DNA from 4 places in the Vreelandella neptunia genome. Region 3 is predicted to be linked to each of the others. Evidence: predicted binding sites of a transcription regulator. Region 3 holds the regulator's gene; each other region holds the start of a gene.
What was found. The regulator sigma-54, encoded in region 3, starts transcription at its own class of promoters, with help from an activator protein. The targets are predictions, from matches to a motif close to TGGCACNNNNNTTGCTNT.
Positions count from the first base shown of each region.

Region 1 (3,116 bases), 2.2 Mb from region 3:
CGGGCACCTCGATTTGATCGGTGGGGCTGGAAAGCCAGGCTCTTTCTAGCCAGTTCTCCAGCTCACGGACATTCCCCGGCCATTCGCTGCCCATCAGGGTCGACCAAACGCGGGTATCAAGGATTTTTTGCCGCCCATAGCGCTGGTTGAGCCGGTTTAAACACGCTTCAACCAGGTCGGGGATATCCTCCCGCCGGTCACGTAGCGGCGGCAGGGTCACGGGGATCACATTGAGGCGGTAGTAAAGATCCAGACGGAAAAGTCCGGCCTCTACTTGCTTGCCCAAATCCTGATTGGTCGCCACAACCAAGCGGAAATTGACCTTGCGTGATCGGGTGTCACCCAGTCGGGTCAAACTACCGTCCTGGATCACCTTGAGCAGTTTGGTTTGCATTAGCAGCGGCAGCTCGCCTATTTCATCCAAAAACAGCGTGCCGCCCTCGGCCTGCTCTAACAGCCCGGCTTTGCCCTGGCGAGCGGCACCGCTGAAAGCGCCGGGCTGGTAGCCAAACATCTCGGATTCAAACAGATTCTCGGGAATCGCCGCGCAGTTAACGTCAATAAAGGGGCCGTCACAGCGCTGGCTCCAGCGGTGTAGCTGTTTGGCAAAGGCGCTTTTACCCACACCTGATTCCCCCAGCATCAGCACGTTGGCATCCGAAGGGGCGACCCGTTTAAGCAGCAGCGCAATTTCACGCATCACGCTGCTGCGCACCTGCAAATTGTCCAGGGCGTCATCCAGCGCCTGCTCTTCCGCGTCTGGCGCTGCCTGACTGCGCTTTAAGTGTTCGCTAAAGCGTTTTTGCAGCAGCGCATACTCGTCCTGCAATAGCTGCAAGTCGGTTAAATCCCTCGAGCGGCTGATAATGCGCTCAAGCTTGCCGTCGACGAACACTGGGTAGGCTTCGGCAATCACCCGGCGGCCTGTTCCGGTGACCTGCATAAGCTGCGCAGGCCGGCGGGTGCGCATTACTTCCATGGTGATGGAGGGTTTGAGTACCCCGGCCGCTTGCAGTTGCTGCACACTGCTGGAGAGCAACTCCTCTCTGGATACTCCGTAAACCGCTTCGGCTCCTGGGCTGATGTCCACTATTTGCCCATCGCCACTGACAATAAAGAAGTGGTCGTTTGCGGTCTCCACAATGGTTCGCAGCACGCGCCTGTCTATTTCACTCATCGCAGCCGCCTCCTCTGAATGATTCATTTTTGAATTATTGATTCAAAAATGAATTGAAAAAGCTTCTAGTTGATTCATTTTTGCATCGTTTGGTCGTTAATCCCACCACTTTATAGGCATCTACGACTTGGCATGGTCTGTGCAATGTCTTTAGAGGAGTAGTGAAAAGAGCTAGGCCAATACCTACACCGTGCTCACACCGCCAAAAAATATAAGGAGATGTGTATGCCAGAGTTTAATCAGCCCCTGGGTGGCAACACCATGCCGCGCTTTGCAGGCCCTGCCACCATGATGCGCTTGCCTACTCAAGAAACCGCCGAGGGATTAGACGCGGCATTTATTGGTATCCCTATGGATATTGGCACTTCAAATCGTCCTGGCACGCGGCTTGGGCCGCGCCAGATTCGCGACGAGTCGCGCATGCTGCGCCCCTACAATATGGCGACCCGCGCCGCGCCCTTTGAAAGCCTGCAGGTCGCCGATATCGGCGATGTACCCATCAATACTTTCCACCTGCCTAAAAGCGTCGACATCATCACCGCCTTTTACGATGAGGTGCTGAAACATGACTGCATTCCGCTGACCCTGGGCGGAGAACATACGCTCACGCTGCCTATCCTCCGCGCCATGGCCAAAAAGCACGGCCCGGTGGGGCTGATTCATATCGATGCCCATGCCGATGTCAATGAGCACATGTTCGGCGAGCCAATTGCCCACGGCACGCCGTTTCGTCGTGCCCAGGAGGAGGGTTTATTGGCCCATGGCAAGGTAGTGCAAATCGGCCTGCGCGGTACCGGCTATGCCGCTGAGGATTTTGACTGGTGCCGCGATCAGGGCTTTCGCGTCGTTCCCGCCGAAGAGTGCTGGTATCGCTCTCTAGCGCCGTTGATGCAGGAAGTGCGCGAGCAGATGGGCGATATCCCGGTGTACATCAGTTTCGACATCGACGGCCTGGATCCTTCTGTTGCCCCCGGCACCGGCACGGTGGAAATGGGGGGACTGACCTCTAGCCAAGGATTGGAGCTGGTTCGCGGTGCCGCTGGGCTCAATATTGTCGGCTGCGACCTGGTGGAAGTATCACCGCCTTACGACCCCAGCGGCAACACCGCACTGATGGGCGCCACGCTGCTGTATGAAATGCTCTGCGTACTGCCGGGCGTTAAACACAGCGAGTGATGCTGACCACATAGCTAACAAATAGATAGCTATCAAAGAAATAGCGACTAAATAAAAAAGTACTAACTCTACGCCGCCAGCCCACCTCCAATAATCACTTCCAATGGGTGACTCCTATGTCGTATAGCAACGTTAAATCGGAACAGCCGACCTCGTCGGCACCGATACCCCGCGCGCACTTACTGAAATTTATCATTCCCTCGCTAATTGGGGTGCTGCTGTTTCTCGTCCCTTTTCAGGTGGGCGATACCATTAACATCGGCATGGGGCTCATGGCCGATAGTTTGCAGGCCTTGCTGGGCTCGGCGCTGCCAGCTATTGCGGTAGTGGTACTCTGCCTATCGGTGGTAGCGACGATTTACGCCAAGTTAGCTAACCCATCCTGGGCCAAAAAGGGCATGCTGCACGAAATGTTTCATGTTGGCCCGGTGTGGCTTGCGATGCGCGTATTAGGCGCGCTTTTTGCTGTGATGACCTATTTTCAGTTCGGGCCTGAGTTCGTGACCGCTTCCTTTACCGGTGGCGTGATGCTCAATGACTTGGCGCCGGTACTGCTCACCTTCTTTTTCTTTGCAGCGCTGCTGCTGCCGTTTCTGGTCGAGTTTGGCTTTATGGAGTTCATCGGCAGTATGGTACGTAAGCCGTTTCGGGTAATTTTTAACCTGCCGGGGCGCAGCGCCATCGATGCCACTGCCTCCTGGATGGGATCGGGCACCGTCGGCGTGCTGATCACCACGCAGCAGTACGAGCAGGGCTTCTATAA
Region 1 is NZ_CP140255.1:3,827,640-3,830,755, reverse strand. Features, by position in the region: gene SR894_RS17775 (sigma-54 interaction domain-containing protein) at 1-1,177, opposite strand, end outside; gene speB (agmatinase) at 1,403-2,353, shown strand; gene SR894_RS17765 (YjiH family protein) at 2,470-3,116, shown strand, end outside.
Region 1: the regulator sigma-54 is predicted to act here: its motif matches at 1,306-1,323, upstream of speB (agmatinase).

Region 2 (3,116 bases), 610 kb from region 3:
TCGTCAAGCGCATACCAAACGGCGGCGATCCGGCGCAGTAAGCGCGCGGCGGCCTGGGGACGGGCCTCCTCGCTGAGCGCTTCCAGCCGTTGGCGCATTAATGTTTCGGCTTGCTGGCTGTGCTGCCGGTAGGTATCGCGGCGGGTTTTGAAACGTTGCCCCTGGGAAACCAGGTAAATCGTCGATGCGCCCCGTTCACGCTGGAGCATATGAATAAAGCGACTGATGTCGCCAACAATATCGACGGTGGTGGCAAGGTGAGTAAGGTTGTCGATATCGCAACGAATGGCGGTTAAGAGCAGTTGCTGCGCTGAAGACATAGAAAGTTCCTTAGTGGCTTGCCACCTAAATGAATACACTCCCATACTGCTAAGTAGCTAGATGGGAGTGTACGCGAGTGTACTGGAAAGCGTTTAACGTAACGACAGAGCGCCCGCGCCTACATCATCACCTACTGCGTCGCTATACGCTTTAGCCTCTTCTGCTTCGGTAGCATCGCTAAAGCGTACCAGCAACACACATGAAGCCAGGATCAGTACCGTAAGGCCTAAATAGAACAGACCTTGCTGATAGGTCAGGCTTTCGCTGCGGAACAGAAAGGCAGCGCCTACAGCGCCCACGTTACCGCCAGCGCCAACAATCCCTGCGACAGCTCCCAAAGCTTTTTTGTTAATAAAGGGGACAACACCGTAGGTAGCGCCTTCAGCCATCTGCACAAATAGACTGAACACTAGCATGATGCCAATTGCGAGGCTCAAGACGTGCATCTGCGAGAACGCCACCAGCGCAATACCTTCGCAAACCAAGGCAATAAACAGCCAACGAACGCGTCCTTTTAGCCCCCCTTGCTTAGCGAAAAGATCCGAGAAGACGCCGCCAAGGGTACGCGCAAAAATGTTCATTAACCCGAACAAACCAGCGATCAGACCCGCTGTGGCCAGGGTAAGGTCAAATTTATCAAAGAAGTAGATGGCGGCGATATTGTTGATCGTCAGCTCCACGCCAAAGCAGAGACCATAGACAACGAACAGCGCCCAAACACGAATATCCTTGGCGGCGGCTAGAAAGCTTTGCGCGGCACCATTTTCGCCTGAAGCTTCAGGCAGTTCACCCCGTGCACGTAGATCGCTGAAATTACCGTTGGGCGCATCCTGGGTGAAGAACCAGTAGCCAATGCCGGTGAAGAACATCACTACGCCAGGCACCATCATCGCCAAGCGCCAGCCAAAGGCTTCATTAACGCCCAGCATCAGCATGCCAGAGAAGATCAGGGGCATCAGAATTTGCGTCGTGCCGCCACCCAAGTTGCCCCAACCCGCGCTGGTTGCATTGGCGGTGCCGACCACATTGGGGGCGAACATCATCGACGTGTGGTACTGGGTAATCACGAAGGAGGCGCCAATAGCTCCAATGGCCAGGCGCGCCAATAGAAAGGTTTCAAAACTGTCGGCCAAGCCAATGCCCATCACCGGGATAGCGCCCAGCAGCAGTAGCCCGGTATAGGTTTTACGCGGACCGATACGGTCACATAGCACGCCAATCGCTAGGCGCACAATCACCGTGATCGCCACCGAAGCAATAATCGTATTGCCGATTTGTGTTTGGGTTAGTGAAAGATCTTCACGAACGATCGCCATGAGGGGGGCGATGCCGAACCAGCCGAAGAAACAGATATGAAACGCGAACCATGAGAAGTGGAAAGCTCGCATCTGAGGGGTAGAGAAGTTAAATAACCGAATGCGGTTGGCTTTGTTGCGTATGTCCATGGGATGGCCTCACGGGGCATAAAACGAGTTGATCGCTACGCAACGCAAACGAGTTAGCGCGTTACGCAAACAATTGACGAGAACATGCCTTCATCGTTGAAGGTCAGGTTCGACGCACTCGTACCCAGCTGGGCCTGGTCCACGCCTACCACCACTGGTAGGAGTTATGCAGGTAGTTTGCCAATTGAATATTTATTTCTAAAAATCATCATCTTAATTTATTTTTGTTGTGAGTTTTAGCGACAAGTGATCAAGGCTATGCTGCATGATTGGGCATGCAGCGACTGTTTTGCGGCATCTTGGTGCTAGAGGGGTGTGATGCGTGAGCCGATCATGTAGCTATTATTCATGTAAATAGACGGCATCAATATCAAGGGTGGAGTGGTTACCGATGGCCTCAAAGTGCTCGCTTAGCCAGCGTTCAGCGGCGGCTTGGCCCTGTTCAAATAGATGGCATAGAAAAGGCCACTCGGAATTGGATTTACTCGAGACAGAGAGCCCCTCAAGCGCCTGCTCGCCGCTGATGCGGTGGAACAACGCCTGTTGGTAGCAGTTTTCGATGCCTTGTTCATCGAGGGCGTGCTTTAGCAGGGCTATCATGCGGATCTCTTTAATCAGTGCTGAATTAAAGGTTATCTCGTTGAGGCGGTTCATAATGGCCGAGGCTGAAGTGGGGACTTCGTTACGGCTGATCGGGTTGATTTGTATCAGCAGAATATCCCTTGCGCTGCACTCCTCCATGAGTGGGAATAGCGCCGGATTACCCATGTAGCCACCATCCCAATACGCTTCGCCGTCGATCTCCACCGCTTGGAACATAAAGGGCAAGCAAGCGGAGGCCATTACCGCGTCAACGCTCATCTCTTCACGGCGGAACACCCGCTGTTTCCCCGTGCGTACGTTAGTCGCCGCCACAAACAGCTTAAGTTGTTGGCATTGTCTCACTCGCTCAAAATCAATGTGATCGGCCACGATATCGCGCAGCGGATTTATGTTGAGCGGGTTGAGTTGATAGGGGGAGGCCACCCGGCTTAACAGATCCATCGCAATAAAACCGGGCGAGTGATCCAGGCTCCAGTTGCCGGTTAATATATCCATGGGGGAACGGCGGATAGGGCTGGCCATACCCGCACGACTCACTGCTTGCCAAAAATCGTGCAGCGCTTGCCGTGCGGTCTCTTTATCGCCTCTTGTTAGCGCATCGGCCATTACCACGCCATTCATTGCCCCGGCGCTGGTGCCGCTGATGCCCTCAATTTCAATTCGGTCATCTGCCAGCAGGCAGTCAATGACACCCCAGGTATAAGCCCCGTGGGCGCCGCCGCCTTGTAACGCGAGGTCTAGCTTTTT
Region 2 is NZ_CP140255.1:994,269-997,384, forward strand. Features, by position in the region: gene SR894_RS04540 (nitrate regulatory protein) at 1-320, opposite strand, end outside; gene SR894_RS04545 (NarK family nitrate/nitrite MFS transporter) at 414-1,766, opposite strand; gene SR894_RS04550 (patatin-like phospholipase family protein) at 2,109-3,116, opposite strand, start outside.
Region 2: the regulator sigma-54 is predicted to act here: its motif matches at 1,932-1,949, upstream of SR894_RS04545 (NarK family nitrate/nitrite MFS transporter).

Region 3 (3,116 bases):
GGCGGGCGACTTGAATATTTTATTGATCGTGAAGTGATTCAAGCACGCTCTGACGTTGACGGCAGCGAGCCCCAGCGCATACGTATGACCCTTCAGCCTGAACAATAGGGAGTCAAGCTGTGGCAACTGCTGACACTACGCCGAACAACATCCTTACACCGAACAAAACCCTTTATGCCCACCACCTGGCTAAAAGCTACAAACGCCGCCGTGTGGTTAAAGACATCAATTTGGAAATCTGCCAAGGCAGCGTCGTTGGGCTCCTGGGCCCCAATGGCGCGGGTAAAACCACCTCATTCTATATGATCGTTGGGCTAGTCAAGTCCGACGCTGGCAAGGTGGGTATCGACGATGTGGATTTAACCCGCGCCCCCATGCACGAGCGCGCAGCGGCGGGAATTGGCTATCTACCTCAAGAGGCATCTATTTTCCGCAAACTCTCGGTTGCCGATAATATTATGGCGATACTCGAGACCCGCAAAGAGCTTAGTCGCAGCGACCGCGAACAGCGCCTGGAAGCGCTACTCGAAGACTTCCATATTACCCATATCCGCGACAACCTGGGCATGAGCCTTTCAGGGGGCGAGCGCCGGCGTGTAGAAATCGCCCGTTCGCTAGCCACAGAGCCCGCTTTTATTCTGCTTGATGAGCCTTTTGCGGGCGTTGACCCCATCTCGGTAGGTGATATTAAAAGCATTATTCGTGCGCTTAAACAGCGCCATATCGGCGTGCTGATTACTGATCACAACGTGCGTGAAACCCTGGATATTTGCGATATCGCCTATATCGTCGGCGATGGGCAAATCATCGCCAGTGGCTCGCCGGCTTCGATTCTCACCAATCAAAAAGTAAGGGACGTGTATTTGGGCGCCGATTTTCGTCTGTAACAGTTTCGCCTTCATCGCCCCTAAATAGCGCTTTAAAACAACTTTACTACCAATGGCATGCTTATTGCACTTGCGCCAAGCACTCACTCGCACTAGGGTGGAGCATTCTGATTAACGAGTGGTTCTCAGATGGTCATGAAAGCTTCTCTCCAACTGCGTATCGGCACACAGCTGACCATGACGCCCCAGTTGCAGCAGGCCATTGCGCTGCTGCAACTCTCTACGCTGGATCTTCGTCAAGAAATTCAGCAGGCACTTGATGCCAATCCCATGCTGGAGCAGGAAGATGAATTTAGTGAGCAGGCTGTCAGCGAGCCTAAGGAAGAAGAGTGGTCAGAGAGCATCCCTACTGAGCTCTCGGTAGATAGCGACTGGTCAGATACCTATCAAGATATGGGCAGTCAGGGGGGTAGCAGCAGCGAAGGCCCTGATTTTGAGCGTCAGGCAGCAGGGCAAAGCCTGCATGGCCACCTGCTATGGCAGCTTGCCATGACCGATTTTAGCGCCCGCGAGCAGCTTGTCGCGGAGAGTTTAATCGACGCGCTCGACGCTAACGGCTACCTAACCCAACCGCTCAACGACATCCGTGAAGGCCTGCGCGCCCAGGGCATTGACGGGCTTAGTCAACGCGAAGTGGAAACCATTCTGCTCAAGCTCCAGCAGTTTGAGCCGACCGGCATCTTTGCCCGGGATCTGCGTGAATGCTTGATGCTGCAGCTCGCCGCCCTCCCCGATGATACGCCACTGCTGGTTCCCGCTCGCCGTTTAGTGCGGCAGTTTCTCGAAGCGCTTGGTAAAGACGATATGCGCCTGCTGAAGCGCCGCCTAGGGCTCGACGACGAACAGTTGACCGACGTCATCCTACTGATTCGCAGCCTAGACCCACGGCCAGGCAGCGCTTACGGCGACACCGACGATAGCTATGTTACCCCCGACCTAGTCGTGCGCCACGATAACGAAGGCTGGCACTTAGAACTCAACCCAGAAGCCCTGCCAAGGCTGCGCATTCAGCCGGACTACGCCAGCTTGATTAAGCGAGCGGACAAGAGCCAGGACAATCAGTTTCTCAAAGAACACCTCCAGGAAGCGCGCTGGCTGATCAAAAGCCTCTCTAGCCGAAACGATACGCTGCTGCGTGTGGGTCGCGAAATCATTACCCGCCAGATTGGCTTTTTGGAGCACGGTGAAGAAGCCATGAAGCCATTGATACTGGCCGATATTGCCGAAGCCGTCGAGATGCACGAGTCGACTATTTCACGGGTAACGACGCAAAAATATATCCATACACCTCGAGGCGTGTTTGAACTCAAATACTTTTTCTCAAGCCAGGTGAGCGGTCAAGATGGCGATAGCCATTCCAGCACTGCCATCCGGGCACGTCTCAAGAAACTGATTCAAGAGGAGCCGCCCGGCAAGCCGCTTTCAGATAGTCGCTTAGTGACGCTGTTAGGCGAGGGAGGGATTCAAGTGGCGCGTCGTACGGTGGCGAAATACCGTGAAGCCATGGGCATTCCCTCATCTAGTGAACGGCGCCGTTTGCGCTAACTTCGCTAACGTTTCAGGGAAACTCTCGACAAGGGCTTTGCAACGCGGCAAAAAGGGTTACAATCGAAGTACAGTCCGATGGATAAGGAGCACGTCAATGCAAGTAAATATCACTGGTCATCACGTAGAACTGACTGACGCCTTGCGTGACTATGTCAACGAAAAGCTTGAGCGTGTAGAGCGCCATTACGACAATATAACTACGGTGCAAGTCACCTTATCAGTGGAGAAAGAGCGCCAGCAGGCCGCCTGTACGCTGCACGCAGCAGGTGCTGACTTACATGCGGAAGCCCTAGACAGTGATATGTACGCCGCTATCGACGCGCTAGCGGATAAAATCGACCGTCAACTCGTTAAACACAAGGAAAAAGCACAAGCTCGCGCCCAAGGCGCTGGTGTGCGTTAATTCAATGACGTTGGAAACCATACTCCCCCCGGAACGTGTTCTGTATGACGTACCCGGGGGTAGCAAAAAAAGGGTGCTGGAGTTTTACAGCACCTTTATTGCCCAAAATATCCCCAGCCTGGACAGCCAAGAAGTGTTTAGCCGTTTAATCGGCCGCGAGCGCTTAGGTAGTACGGGTATTGGTAACGGCGTGGCTATTCCCCATGCGCGGAGCCCCCACTGCACCGCCCCTATCGCCGGGTTTTTAAAGCTGGCTGAAGCAATCGATTTCGATGCTA
Region 3 is NZ_CP140255.1:1,606,196-1,609,311, reverse strand. Features, by position in the region: gene lptA (lipopolysaccharide transport periplasmic protein LptA) at 1-108, shown strand, start outside; gene lptB (LPS export ABC transporter ATP-binding protein) at 120-887, shown strand; gene SR894_RS07315 (RNA polymerase factor sigma-54) at 1,017-2,432, shown strand; gene hpf (ribosome hibernation-promoting factor, HPF/YfiA family) at 2,530-2,838, shown strand; gene SR894_RS07305 (PTS sugar transporter subunit IIA) at 2,843-3,116, shown strand, end outside.

Region 4 (3,116 bases), 240 kb from region 3:
ATACAGCGCGGGGATACCCTGCAAACTCAGCATAATCGCCTGGCTGCATAGAAAGCGCGCAACCTGCCACGGGTCGGGGCCACGGCGGGTGCCACGCATGGCTTCAAACCAGGTGATATTGATCTCGTAGGGCGTATCGCTGCCATCGGGGTTGCTACGCATGCTGACAAAACCGCCGAATTTGTGCATCAGCTCCAGCAGGGCATCACGCTCGTGGTCAGGCAATAAACCTTCCAAGGGACGCACGCCAATGCCATCGTGGCTGGCGGTAAAATTAAGGTAGGTGCATTGGTCGGGGAGTACCGGAAGGCTGGCAAGCCATGTTTGCAAGGTGCTCGCTTCGCCCCGGGTGAGGGTGTGCAGCAGCAGCGGGGGAAGGGCAAACTGATACACCATATGGGCTTCGTCGGGCGCCCCCGCGGGTAGCCGATTTAAACCAAAATAACTGATGTTTTCCTGGTGTGGCACATTGGTTTCGGTAATCAACAGCGTGCCGGGGGCCACATGATCCACAATCGCCCTTAGCAGCCGCACCACAGTATGGGTTTCCGGCAGATGAATGCAGGAGGTGCCCAACCGCTTCCACAGAAAGGCCACCGCATCCAAACGTACAATCCGCGTGCCTTGCTCCAGGTAGAACAGCAAGATACCCACGAACTCCAGCAGTACATCCGGATTTTCAAAGTTCAGGTCAAGCTGGTCTTCTGAGAATGTCGCCCACAGGTAGCGGGTACCGCGCCGGGTTGAAACGGGCACCAGCAGCGGACTGCTGCGCGGCCGCACCACCTGGGAGACATCGGTCTCTGGATCGACTTCGATAAAGTAGTCGCGGCCGGGCAGGCTGCCGCTCAGGTAATCCACGAACCAGAGGGACTCCCGTGAAACGTGGTTGAGCACCAGGTCGGCCATTAAATCGTAATGACTGGCGAGCTCGCGGATATGTGACCAATCACCAAGGTCGGGGTTCACTTCCCGGTAGTGGATTACCGAAAAACCGTCGTCGCTGCTCCAGGGAAAGAAGGGCAGTACATGTACGCCGCTGATGCGATCGCCCAACCGCGCTTGAAGGAAGTCGCTAAGCACTGCCAACGGCGGCACATTATCTTCAATAATGGAGTCGCCGTAGCTGATCACCCACTGATCTTTTTCGCTCCAAGATGGTGCGTTTTTAGAGCTGGCTCCGACGGGGTTGGGTGAAAACGGAGCAAGCGACTTAAAATGCTCTAGACGCTGGTTTAAGCGGCGCTGCACTTCCCCCGCCCGGGGCCCGTAAAGGTGGCTGAGGTAGTCATGAACGGTATTTGAAAATGTATCGTGGACGGTCTGCTCAAAGGTGGGCATGGGGTGCTCCTGATAAACAATCTGCCACAAACGCTGCAGCTTGTGTGCCAAATCGTTACAATGCGAGGTTGATATCGCGTTTAAACGCTAAGCTACATTAGCTTATGGCAGTTGCTGCTGCTAAAACGCTATTAATAGCACACACATTGACAGGTTATAACACGCTAACTCGTGCGGCACGCCGACACGAGCTGACAATAGGTTGACCGCCATGCATTGCCCTTTTTGTGGTGCAAATGATACTCGAGTGACAGATTCGCGACTGGTAGCCGATGGTGACCAGGTACGCCGTCGCCGCCAGTGTGCGAGCTGCCAAGAGCGCTTCACCACCTACGAGACCGCTGAATTGGTCATGCCGCGGGTGGTGAAGTCCGATGGCTCCCGCGAGAGCTTTAATGAAGCCAAATTGCGGGCAGGTATGCTGCGTGCCCTGGAGAAGCGCCCGGTCAGTGCTGAAGCCATTGAAGCGGCGGTGGAGCGCATTCGTCAAACCCTACGCGCCCGGGGTGATCGTGAGATCAACGCCCGCGATATTGGTGAGTCGGTCATGCAAGCGCTTAAAACCCTCGATCACGTCGCCTATATTCGCTTTGCCTCGGTATATCGCAAGTTTCAGGATCTGGATGAGTTTCGTGCTGAGATTGATCGGCTGTCACAAGAGCCCTCTTCACGACCGAGCCAAGGCAGCGAGTCGTCACAATGAGCGGTGCCTTTAGCCAAGCAGACCATCGCTATATGGCGCGGGCGCTGCAGCTGGCGCAAAAAGGTTTATACACCACGGATCCCAACCCGCGGGTCGGCTGTGTGATTGTGCGCGATGAGCAAATTGTCGGCGAAGGCTTTCACTTGCGTGCCGGTGAACCCCACGCCGAAATCAACGCCTTGAATGATGCGGGTGAGCAAGCCCAGGGCGCGACCGCCTACGTTACCCTGGAGCCCTGCTCTCACATAGGCCGCACCGGCCCTTGCGCGGTGGCGCTCCAGGAAGCGAAGGTGTCGCGGGTGGTGATTGCCATGGTGGATCCCAACCCGCAAGTGAGTGGCCGTGGTATTCGTCTGCTTGAGGAGGCGGGTATTGAGGTGGCAGTGGGATTGTTGGAGATTGAAGCGCGCGTGCTGAATCCCGGCTTTATTGCTCGCATGACCCAACAGCGCCCCTTTGTGCGCCTGAAAATGGCAATGAGTTTAGACGGTCGTACCGCCATGGGGTCGGGGGAGTCCCAGTGGATTACCGGGCCAGAAGCGCGTACTCAGGTACAGCGGCTACGGGCGCGTTCCAGCGCAATATTAAGCGGCGTGGAGTCGCTGATTATGGATGACTCTCGGCTGACGCTACGAGCAGAGCAGCTACAGCTCGACAACGCTGACGAAGTGGTTCGCCGCCAGCCCCTACGGGTGATTTTAGATACCCACTTGCGGTTACCCCTGGCGGCGGCCTGTTTAAGCGAGCCTGGGCGTACGCTAGTGATCGCTACGCCAGATCACTCGGAAGAGAAGCGTGAACGGCTAACCGAGGCGGGCGCTGAAGTGCAGGTGTTGCCCGCCGGTAGCGATGGCCGTATCGACTTGGTGGTAATGCTGCAGTGGTTAGCCGAAAATGAGCAGGTCAACGAATTGCTGGTGGAAACCGGTGCAACGCTGGCGGGCGCTATGCTCGATGCGGCGCTGGTCGATGAGCTGCAGCTGTTCGTTGCCCCCACACTGCTAGGTGGCGAAGCACGGCCGCTTTTTGCGCTGCCAGGGCTCTCACGTATGGCCGATCAGCGGCGGTTAAC
Region 4 is NZ_CP140255.1:1,368,579-1,371,694, forward strand. Features, by position in the region: gene SR894_RS06240 (sugar phosphorylase) at 1-1,341, opposite strand, end outside; gene nrdR (transcriptional regulator NrdR) at 1,553-2,044, shown strand; gene ribD (bifunctional diaminohydroxyphosphoribosylaminopyrimidine deaminase/5-amino-6-(5-phosphoribosylamino)uracil reductase RibD) at 2,041-3,116, shown strand, end outside.
Region 4: the regulator sigma-54 is predicted to act here: its motif matches at 1,374-1,391, upstream of SR894_RS06240 (sugar phosphorylase).